DNA from 2 places in the Sphingomonas aerolata genome. Region 2 is predicted to be linked to the other one. Evidence: riboswitches for the same ligand, from Rfam matches in the RefSeq annotation. Region 2 holds a riboswitch; the other holds the start of a gene.
What was found. Region 2 has a riboswitch for thiamine pyrophosphate ahead of NEF64_RS03715 (TonB-dependent receptor). Riboswitches for the same ligand answer to the same signal wherever they lie in the genome.

Region 1 (5,585 bases), 370 kb from region 2:
TGAGCGATCGATCGGCCGTATCGATCAGCCTCGCTGCCTCGTCGAACCGACCCATCTGCCGGGCAGCGTTCGCGGCCCGTGCCTCCAGCCATAGCCGGTCCGCTACGGGCGTTGCAGGGCCCAATGCCCGAACGCCACGGATGAACAATGTCTGATATCGCTGGAACTGGCTATTTTGCGCGTCGGTGCTGATTTGGGACCTCGGATCGGGCGTCACCTGCCAGATGGCCGACAGCAAAAGTCCGAGACGCAGAACCTCCGGCCGGCCCAGCTTTCCGGCGAGCCAATAGGCCCGGTAATAGGTCGTCTCCGAGCCGATCAGCCGTTTATAATCGGCGGTGCCGATCAGCCGCGCGAGGTTTTCCGCGTCCTGGGTCGAGACCTTGTCGAAAACGACCAACTTGTTGCTCGGGCATTCAGGAAGCGGAAACGGAAAGGGCAAATAGCTGTACGGCTTGCCGTCGGGGCGCTCGCCATAGGTGCTGAACATCGCGGGCTGCCATGCCGAGAACGTCTCGCCGCCCACCGGGCAGGTCATTTCTGCAGGCCCACCGTGAAGCGGTGGCAATTGTCGCGGAGCGGCGGTCGGCACGGGCTGGGCCGATTGCAGCAGCATTGCGAGTAAAATCACTATTGTGGTCCCCGATTATGTCGTGCGGAGGATGCTATGAAAGTCGTGATCCGGCGACAACGACCTTCTGCGGGATGCGCGCGCGGTCATCTTCCCGATCGCGGTGTACGAGCGGCCATCACCCGGCACGCGCAGATGCTTGTGAGCGCGGCATGACGATCACGCTCGTCATCTCCTTGTCTGCGATTGACGTTTTACCGGGTGCGCCCGCCGACCGCGTGTGCTGCAAAGGCGTTCGCTCCAATCTAGGCGCTGCCGTTGCTGTGATAATTCCGCTACGGGTCGTCGCGATTCCGACCCTGGCGGTGCGCTCGGTTTGGCTCTGACGGTCATGACCGTTATGGAGGGGGCCAATCCGATGGGCCGGGAGGTTTTTCCCCGGTTCATGTGGAGGGGAGCATTGGGGACATGGCTGATCACGGCCAGCCACCATCAGCCACATCATGAACGATACAGGTGCAATTATGAGCTCACTTTCCGGTTCTGGGATCGGCTCTGCGGCACCGACCGGGAGCACGGCGATGCAGGCATATCGCATGCCAAGGCTGCCGCGCGTGCTGGCCGCGGCGGCGCTCTGGGCCGTTCTGGCGGCGGCGAGCCCGGTCACGCGGCTTGACGTTGAGGTCGACAATCTTCGCTCGGCCAAGGGGTTGATCCGTATCTGTCTGACCGCCGACCCCGACAATTTCCCCGCCTGTGTCGACGATGCCAAGGCGCTGACCCGGACCCTGCCCGCCGCGGTCCGGACGACGAGCTTTCCGGGCCTGCCGCAGCGCGGCTATGCGCTGGCGATCATCCATGACGAGAACAGCAACTCCAAGCTCGACACGATCGCGGGTATCCCGCGCGAGGGCTATGGCTTCTCGAACAACGCGGCGGTACGCTTCGGACCGCCGCGCTTTTCCGCGGCACGGTTCATGCTCGTCGGTGATGCCGAAATGCAACAGGTCAGGATGCGTTACATCTTCTGACGGATTGCAACGGACCGAATGGGGTTGCCCCGCGTTGCGCGGTGGAACCTTTTTGTCCGGAGCCCGTCCTTGCGCGCATTCTCACTCGTTCTGACTGCCGCAACCGCGGCAGTCGCCCTCGCCACGCCGGCACTTGCGCAGACGGATCCCAATCCGACCCCGCCAATCACCGATCCCGCCGACAACAACCGCATCACACTCGGTCTGGGTGTCGCGTCGCTTCCCGATTACGAGGGTGCGGACAGCAACAGCTTCACCCCCGGCGCGGTCGCGATCGGTACGGTCCGCGGGCATGATTTCTTCACGCGCGGTACGCAGCTCTATGTGAACCTGATCCCCAATACCGGGTCGGTCGGCATCAACTACGAAGTCGGCGTCATCGCCGCCGTCCGCACCGATCGCACGGGCCGGGTCGACAACCGGCAGGTCCGCGCGCTCGGCAAGATCGACACGGCCTATGAAGTCGGCGGCTTTGTCGGCATCGGCAAGACCGGCGTCATCACCAGCGATTACGACACGCTGACCGCGCGCGTCGCCTATATCCACGACGTGTCGGGCACGCACGACAGCTATGTCATCACCCCGCAGGTCAACTACACCACGCCGCTGTCGGTCCGCACCCTGGTCGCCTTCGGCCTATCGGCGGATTATGCGGGCAAGGGCTTTGGCCGGACCTATGCGGCGGTCACGCCGATCGGCACGATCAACAGCGGTCTGCGCACCTATGACATCAACGACAGCGGTTTCCGCCGCGTCAACGTCTCCGCCTTCGCGTTGCAGAGCCTGTCGGGCGATCTGCGCCGTGGGTTCGGCGTCGGCGCGGGCGTGCTCTACGGCCGCATGCTCGGCAAGTACAAGGACAGCCCGATCGTCGCGGACGTCGGCGATGCCGACCAGTGGCTCGGCGCGGTGGGCCTGACCTACACCTTCTGATCGCAACCCGCCGATCGACCCGAAACCCCGTGCGGCCCGACCGCGCGGGGTTTTTCGTTTGCGCCCCCGTCCGTTGCGCCTATGCTCGCCCTACCCCGGGGGAGCGCCGATCCGCGCTTGAGAGGAAGGCAGGAGCCTTCGACCCGCTGAACCTGATCCGGTTGATACCGGCGGAGGGAGGGAGCGGTCGCCACAGAACCGCATGCCTTGCTCCGAGACCTTTAGGAGCAAGCGCATGGCCGATTACGATCCCCGCATCCCGACCGCCGACATCGGCGTCACCACCGGCCCGATCCGCGGCTCGCGGAAGATCCATGTCGCGGTGCCCTCCAGCCCCGACGTCCGCGTCGCGATGCGCGAGATCGTGCTCGACCCCAGCTGTTCCGAGCCGCCCTTGCGCGTCTACGACACCAGCGGTCCGTACACCGACCCGCGCGCCACGATCGACATCAACGCCGGCCTGCCGCAACTCCGCCGCCAGTGGATCGAGGCGCGGGGCGATGTCGAAAGTTACGACGCGCGCGCGGTCCGGCCCGAGGATAATGGCCAGCTCGGCCCCGACCGCTCGGGCGGCGTGCCGCAATTCCCCGGCAGTATCGCACGCCCGTTGCGCGCCAGGGCCGGCGCCAATGTCAGCCAGATGCACTATGCCCGCCGCGGCATCATCACGCCCGAGATGGAATATGTCGCGACCCGCGAGAATCTCGGCCGCGCGATGCTGAAAGAGTATAAGCGCGACGGCGAGAGCTTCGGTGCGTCGATCCCCGACTTCGTCACCCCCGAATTCGTCCGCGACGAGGTCGCGCGCGGCCGCGCGATCATCCCCAACAACGTCAATCACCCCGAATCCGAGCCGATGGCGATCGGCCGCAACTTCCTGGTCAAGATCAACGCCAATATCGGCAATTCCGCGGTCGCGTCGAACGTCGCCGCCGAGGTCGACAAGCTTGTCTGGTCGATCCGCTGGGGCGCGGACACGGTGATGGACCTCAGCACCGGCCGCAACATCCACGACACGCGCGAATGGATCCTGCGCAACAGCCCCGTGCCGATCGGCACCGTGCCGATCTATCAGGCACTCGAGAAGGTCGGCGGCGTCGCCGAGGATCTGACCTGGGAAATCTTCCGCGACACGCTGATCGAACAGGCGGAGCAGGGCGTGGATTACTTCACGATCCACGCGGGCGTGCGCCTCGCCTATATCCCGATGACCGCCAAGCGCGTCACCGGCATCGTCTCGCGCGGTGGCTCGATCATGGCGAAATGGTGCCTCAGCCACCACAAGGAGAGCTTCCTCTACGAGCGCTTCGACGAGATCACCGAGATCATGAAGGCGTATGACATCGCCTATTCGCTCGGCGACGGGCTGCGCCCCGGCAGCATCGCCGACGCGAACGACGAGGCGCAGTTCAGCGAGCTCTACACGCTCGGCGAACTCACCCACCGCGCATGGAAGAGCGATGTCCAGGTGATGATCGAGGGCCCCGGCCATGTGCCGATGCACAAGATCAAGGAAAACATGGAAAAGCAGCTCGAGGTCTGCGGCGAGGCGCCCTTCTACACACTCGGGCCGCTCACCACCGACATCGCGCCGGGTTATGACCATATCACCAGCGGCATCGGCGCGGCGCAGATCGGCTGGTACGGCACCGCCATGCTTTGCTACGTGACGCCCAAGGAGCATCTCGGGCTCCCCGACCGCGACGACGTGAAGGTCGGCGTTGTCACCTACAAGCTCGCCGCGCATGCCGCCGATCTGGCGAAGGGGCATCCCGCCGCGCAGGTGCGCGACGACGCGTTGAGCCGCGCGCGCTTCGAATTCCGCTGGCGCGATCAGTTCAACCTGAGCCTCGACCCCGATACGGCCGAGCAGTATCACGACCAGACGCTCCCCGCAGAAGGCGCCAAGACCGCGCATTTCTGCTCGATGTGCGGTCCCAAATTCTGCTCGATGAAGATCACGCAGGAGGTGAGGGACTTCGCCGCGAAACAGAATGGCCCCGCCGACACGTTCCTCGCAGCCGATGTCGATCAGACCGACGCCAACCGCGCGATCTTCGCCAAGGGCGCGCATGCCGACGCGGAAAAGGGCATGGCGGAAATGAGCGAGAGGTTCCGCGAGAAGGGCAGCGAGATCTACCTCCCCGCGGACGTCTGATCCGCCACACCCCGAACTCCTCCCCCGGCAGGGGGAGGATCAGGGGCGCATCCGTTACCGCTTGCGCACGAACTCCGCGCGCAGCACCAGTCCCTTGATCCCCTCGTAACGGCAGTCGATCTCCTGCGCGTCGCCGGTCAGGCGGATCGCCTTGATCAGCGTGCCGCGCTTGAGCGTCTGGCCCGCGCCCTTGACGGTCAGGTCCTTGATCAGCGTCACCTGGTCGCCGTCCGCTAGCACGTTGCCGACCGAGTCGCGGACCACGACCGCGTCGTCGTCCGCCGCGCGGGTCGTGGATGCGGCGTCGGCGGCGACCCATTCGCCGCTGGCCTCGTCATAGACGTAATCGTCGTCCGCCATCGTCATCGTCCTATTTCGTGCCGGATCACTTGAGCGTCGTCATCTCGACGGGCTTGCCCTTGGTCGTGGGGTTCGACGCGTTCGCCTTGGGCTCCTTCTCGGCCTTGGGCTTGCGGACTTCCTTGTTCGATTTCTTCTGGCTCTTGGCCATGATGCTGCCCTTCCGGCGGGGCGGAGCGCCCCGGGACGGCGACGATACACGCTTGCACTCGCGCATACCCGTAGATTCGGATCGCCAGATCGCCCCGGCAGTGCGGGCATCGCGGGCAACCTCGGCCCGATCGGCGCGTTGGGATGAAAAGAGCATGAGGGGGCTGCGATGCATATCGGATCCGGGGCTGCGCCGATCACCCTGTCGCTGCGTGCGGGGATGGCAATGCTTGCCATGGCCGTGTCAGGCTGCAGTGCGGGCGACGATTCCCAGCAGACCGCTGCGGTTACGAATTTCACACCGCCTGCCACGCGGACGCCGATCCCCGTGGCGGGGCAGGCACAGACCACGCCGCTCACCGCCTATGTCGGCAAATATCCG
Region 2 (5,585 bases):
GGGCGTCCGCATCCGGCGGTGATGCCGCTTGAGCAGGAACATCCCCTGCCCGGTCTCGATCAGCGCCGCCGCGGAGAAGGGCCGCGGCGAATGCCAGTGCACGCGCTCGAGCGGACCGGCGGCCGGAAACTGCGCGGCCACGGTCGCGGCTTCCTCGGCGGTGATCGCCGGCCAGCTCGGCGCGGCCATGTCGGTGCCCATCCCGTGGACCAGATGCGCCGCCGGCGAGCCCGCGCCGCTCATCGCGCCGGCATCGGTCACAGGCCGCGCGAGATGGTCGCCATGACGGCCGCACCACTCCCGACATAATAGGTCGGCGCAGATCCCGCGATCAGCGTCCCCCCGCGCCCGATCACGTCGCGCGCATTGGTCGAGACCGACTGCACCCCCGCCAGCACGCGCGGATCGGTCACGTTGATCGCGTTCAGCCGCAGGTCGGTCCGCTTGCCGTCGAGCATCGACGCCAGATGCACGCCGACCGACAGGTCGAGCGTCGCATAGCCCTTGATGCTCTCGTCATTGACGAAGGTCGCATATTGCCGGCCGACATATTTCACCGCGACACTGCCGAACAGCCGTCCGTCGTCATAGGTCCCGCCGCCACCGACCTGGACGGTCGGGCTGGAGACCGCATGCCGGCCGCGGGTCGGCAGATAATCGTCGCCGACCGGCAGGTCGTCGCTGATCCGCGCGCGCAGATATTCGCCCGAGACATAGACGCTGACACCGCGCGCCGGGCGATAGTCGATCTCCGCATCGATCCCGTAGGAACTCTGCCCCCCGACATTCAGCGTCGAATTGACCAGCGCGCCGCCATTGTTGATGACCGTCGCCAACTGGCGGTTGCGGAAATCATAATGGAACCCCGTCACCGATGCGGACAGCGCTGTACCGATATAGCGATAGCCCAGCTCCTGCGAGACCGCATATTCGTTCTTCAGCGCGGTCGTCCCCGCGCTGACCAGCGCACCGCCCGCATAGCTGTCGTAGAGCGTGAACTCGTTCGGCGTGCGGAAGTTCGTCGTGATGTTGGCGAACAGCTGCTGCCGGTCGTCGATCTCGTAATGCACCGCCGCCCGCGGCAGCGCGGCGAAGCTGTCGAGGCGGACGCGGTCCTGCGGCCCGGGCAGGTAGTTGCGCCCGCTGCGCAGCACGTTGACGCCCTTGAACCCGATATCGACCGCAAGACGCGGGGTCAGCGTGACATGGTCGGCCAGGAACGCCGCCTTGGTCACCGTCACGGTCCGCTGGTTCTCATAGGCGAGCAACCGGCCGTCCGCGGTCCGGATCGCCTTTGCGCGATACCCCCAGCGATCGGCCGGTGCGCCGTCGGCGCCGACCGCGGTGTAGGACTGGACGACGCGGTCGGTGCCGTGATCGAACCACAGCCCCGCGGTCAGCCGGTGGATGCCGCGCTCGATTGTCAGCGTGTTGACCGTGCCCACGCGGCGCTGGTCGCCGGTATAATTGCCCAGCACCGTCGCGACCCCGTCGACCGCACCCGGCAGCGCGATCGGATCGGCGAGCGGCTCGATGCCGAGGAAATTGCCGGTCGTGCCGAGCTGCGTCCCATAGGGCGAATTGCCGTAGCCGAACTGCAGATAGCTGGTGCTGTCGAGCGTTACCCCTGCGCCCAGCGCCAGATGCACCGGCGCCGACGCATAGAGGTTGCGGAACGGCGCGCGGTACAGCCGCCAGTAATTGGTGTTGCCCGCGCTGTACCGCGCATCGAAGTTGAAATCGCGTCCCTGCGCGCGCCATTCGGCGAGCGTCGGGCTGCGATAGGTCGACGAGTTCGCGTCGTTGAACGACAGCGCCAGGCTCGCGCGGTTGCCGTTGCCCCATTCGCCGAGCAGCTTGGCATCGACATGTTGGCGCGTGTCATGGCCGGCACCGCGCCAGTTGTTCGCGCGCGTGTTCGAATAAGAGACGAAGGCCCGCAGCCCCGTCTGGCCGATCCGTCCGCTATCGAGCCGGACGAAGCCGCGCCGCGCCGCATAGGATCCGATCGACAGGTCGACGAGCCCGCGCGGCGCCGCACTCGGATCGTCGAGCCAGAGCGACAGCGACCCGCCCGCACCGCCCAGCGTCGGCGACGCGATATCGACCGCGCCCTGCGCCAGCGCGATCCGCTGGAGATTCTCGGTATCGGCGAACTGCGAGGGATAGGCGTAATAATAGCCAATGTCGTTCTGCGGCGCGCCCTCCATCGTCACGCCGATCTCGTCCTGCCCCAGCCCGCGCAACGTCAGGCTCGAACTGGTCGACAGACCGTAAGGATCACTCGACGCGACGGTCGCGCCGGGCAGGAGGTTGACCAGCTGGAACGCGTTGAGCGTCGGCGCCTGCTTGGTGATGAACGCCGCGGCGATCGCGCTCTCGGACTTGGGCACCGTCTGGTCGGGGAGCAGCCCCTCGGGATCGAGAAGGCCGACCACGCGGATATCGACCGGGTCGGCGCCGTCCCGCGAATCCGCCTGCGTCTGCGCGCTGGCGGGGGCGAAGGCCACCACAGCAGCAAGTGCCACTGCCAGCGCAGTACATGCAACACGGGGCGGCCGGCCCGTCATCAGGTCAAATCGAAGGATCATCACGGTCTTGCGTCCACTCCACACGGAGGGACGACGGACGCGCCGCCAGCCCTCCCTACGCCGGTATCAACCGGATCAGGTTCAGCGGGTCATGGTCTGCAGCCCACCTCTCAGCCGCGCGTCAGCGGCCCCCCGGGGAGCGCGCCGTCTAGGGGGTTCGGTCTTCCGGGGATAGCGTTATTGCCCGTTCGCCCTTCCGCAGCGCCTTCCCGGCACACGCGCGGCAGAATTATATGACAATCCACGCCACCCAGACGCTTGCAGTGGGTGACAGCCGGACCGGTTTGCGCCACACAGGCTTTATGGAGCGTGTGCTGACCGACGTCGTTGCCCTGGAGAATCGGGATCTGGGACGGAACCTTACGCATGGCATGCTCGACCTGCTCGGCAAGGCCATCGTGACCGGCCAATATACGGATCGGCCCTTCCCGACCGAGGCGGAGATCGCGGTGGCGCATGGCGTCAGCCGATCGGTGACCCGCGAGGCGGTCAAGATGCTGACCGCCAAGGGACTGGTTAGCGCGCGCCCGCGACAGGGCACGATCGTCCAGCCAGCGAGCAGCTGGAACCTGTTCGACACCGATGTGCTGCGCTGGCTGCTGGACCGCAAATTCTCGGTCGAGCTGCTCCAGCAGTTCAACCAGCTGCGGATCGGGATCGAACCCGAAGCGGCGGCGCTCGCGGCGCTGTACCACACCGAACAGGACATGGTCGCGATCGAGGCGGGGCTGGCGCGGATGGCCGCGGCTGAGCGCAGCTATGACGATCCACTCGACGCGGACATCGCGTTCCACGTCGCCGTCCTGCGCGCGTCGCGCAACCCCTTCTACGCACAGTTCCAGTCGGTGGTCGAAACCGCGCTTCGCACCTCGATCCGCTTCACCAACCGTATCAAGGGGCGCAGCGCGAACATCGCCGACCATGCCGCGGTCGCCGTCGCGATCGCCGCGCGCGATGCCGATGGTGCGCGCGACGCGATGCGACGCCTGATCGGCGACGTGCTCAGCCTGATCGCCGAGGCCTGACACCCGAATCGTCGCGACCCGGTGTACGATCAAGGGACAGCACCGTGTGACGCCGTCACTCGACCTGATCGCGCTTTTCACTTATCGAGACGCGGTGCCCTTGGGCCCGGTGCCGCGAGTCGAGATTTGACAAGCGCCGGAATAGCTCGAAGGACGAAATGCGACCGCGCATCATGCGGGTAGCAATTGAAAACATGACGGGAAACAATGCGAAGGGCTCGAGACGAGCGAACTGCACGGATCGGCAAGGTCGCGCTCGCGGCGGCCATGACCGGCGGTTTGGTGAGCGGTGCGCAGGCACAGACGGTCAACGTCAACACACCCGTCAGCGTGCCCGTCGCGGGCAATGTCGACCGGTTTCGTGTCGTGCCGGTGATCACCAGCGTCTATGACAGCAACGTGCTGCGTCTCAACGACGCGCGCGGGAGCGGGCCGCGCGACAATATCCGCGTTTCGCCGGCGCTGGCCGTCGACCTGAATCGCATCTTCGGACGCACCCGCGTCACCGCCGGCGGCACGGTCGGCTATGATTTCAACACCCGGTTCAGCGGCCTCGATCGCGAGCGGATCAACCTGACCTCGAGCGTGACGACCCCGGTCGGCGCGCCCTGCAGCGTGACCGGCAGCGCGGCGCTCGAACGCGCGCAGTTCGATCTCGGTGACACCAACACCGTGGTGACCGAGAGCTTCCTGCGCCAGGTCTATGACGTCGGCGCGAGTTGCCGCGCCGCGGCGGGCTTCTTTCCCGCGGTGGGCGTCAACCGCGTGTCGCTCACCAACAGCAGCCGCAAGGTTCTGGACACGAACCAGTCCGCGCTGCGCGCGGGGATCGGCTATGGGCGGCCCAGCCTCGGTACGCTGCAGCTCATTGGCTCGGTTGCCAAGATCGCGCGCCCGGGTATCGAGGATCTGACCGGAATCGACGATTCGACGATGATCACCGACGTCCAGCTGATCTTCGAACGTTCGGTCGCGCCGCGCGTCAGCTTCCGGCTTGGCGGCGGCATCACGCATGCCGACCCCAAGCGCGCGGCCGTGCCGTCCTTCAGCGGCCCGTCGTTCGACGCGCAGGTGACGATACGCCCGGTGCCCCGGTTCACGATCGTCGGCTCCGGCCGCCGTGCGGTGCAGAATCAGAGCTCGTTTGGCGCGACCTATATCATCGCCGACAGCTACAACCTCAACGTGTCCTATCTGCTCTCGGCGCGTAGCACCGCCACGCTGTTCGCCCAGCGCGCGCGACGCGACCCGCGCGGCGAGGATCTGGCGCTCACGCTTCAGCCACCACGCGGCAAGGACAGGCTGAACGTCGTCGGCGGAAGCTATGCATTCGATTTTCACCGGTCGCTACGGCTCAGCCTGAACGTCGCTCACCAGCGCCGCACGGCCGACAATGCGATTTACGATTATACGGCCACATCCGCATCGGCGGGTGTCACGGCCCGTTTCTAAGGGGATGATGATGAAGATCCGCATGGCGCATTCGCTTGTTCTGCCGTTGCTCATGGCCGCTGCGGCCGCCGGGGCGCAGGTACCAACCGCGCCCCCCACGCCTGCGTCGACCGGTGCCGTGCCCAACGACGGGTATCGGCTGGCCCCCAATGACGAGGTCGAGGTGACGATTTTCGGCCAGGGTCCGGGTCAGGTGGTCAAGACGCGCGTCAAAAACGACGGCACGATCACCCTGCCGTTCCTCGGCGCGGTCCAGGTGCGCAACCAGACCGCGCGGGAACTGGCCGCGGACATCGCCGCCCGGCTGCGAAGCGGCGGCTATTTCGTCAAGCCCGTCGTCAATGTCGAGGTCACGCAGTTCGTCAGCAGTTCGGTAACCGTGTTCGGCGAGGTCGGAACTCCCGGCATCTATCCGCTCGATCTGCAGCTGACCGTCGGCATGACGCTCGCCCGCGCGGGCGGCACGCGTGGAACAAGCGCGGACTTTGCAATCCTGAAGCGCGACGGCGACCCGGTC

Region 1: it holds a riboswitch for thiamine pyrophosphate, as region 2 does, so the genes downstream of both, thiC (phosphomethylpyrimidine synthase ThiC) here and NEF64_RS03715 (TonB-dependent receptor) in region 2, are expected to answer to the same signal.

Annotation. Positions count from the first base shown of each region.
Region 1 is NZ_CP098762.1:401,841-407,425, forward strand. Features, by position in the region: gene NEF64_RS01890 (hypothetical protein) at 1-631, opposite strand, end outside; gene NEF64_RS19340 (sterol desaturase family protein) at 1,017-1,247, shown strand; gene NEF64_RS01900 (DUF2141 domain-containing protein) at 1,153-1,602, shown strand; gene NEF64_RS01905 (MipA/OmpV family protein) at 1,672-2,535, shown strand; TPP riboswitch at 2,624-2,731, shown strand; gene thiC (phosphomethylpyrimidine synthase ThiC) at 2,771-4,693, shown strand; gene NEF64_RS01915 (alkylphosphonate utilization protein) at 4,748-5,053, opposite strand; gene NEF64_RS19230 (hypothetical protein) at 5,079-5,204, opposite strand; gene NEF64_RS01920 (hypothetical protein) at 5,373-5,585, shown strand, end outside.
Region 2 is NZ_CP098762.1:771,080-776,664, reverse strand. Features, by position in the region: gene NEF64_RS03720 (phosphotransferase enzyme family protein) at 1-243, opposite strand, end outside; gene NEF64_RS03715 (TonB-dependent receptor) at 258-2,570, opposite strand; TPP riboswitch at 2,641-2,729, opposite strand; gene NEF64_RS03710 (FadR/GntR family transcriptional regulator) at 2,894-3,616, shown strand; gene NEF64_RS03705 (outer membrane beta-barrel protein) at 3,824-5,068, shown strand; gene NEF64_RS03700 (SLBB domain-containing protein) at 5,079-5,585, shown strand, end outside.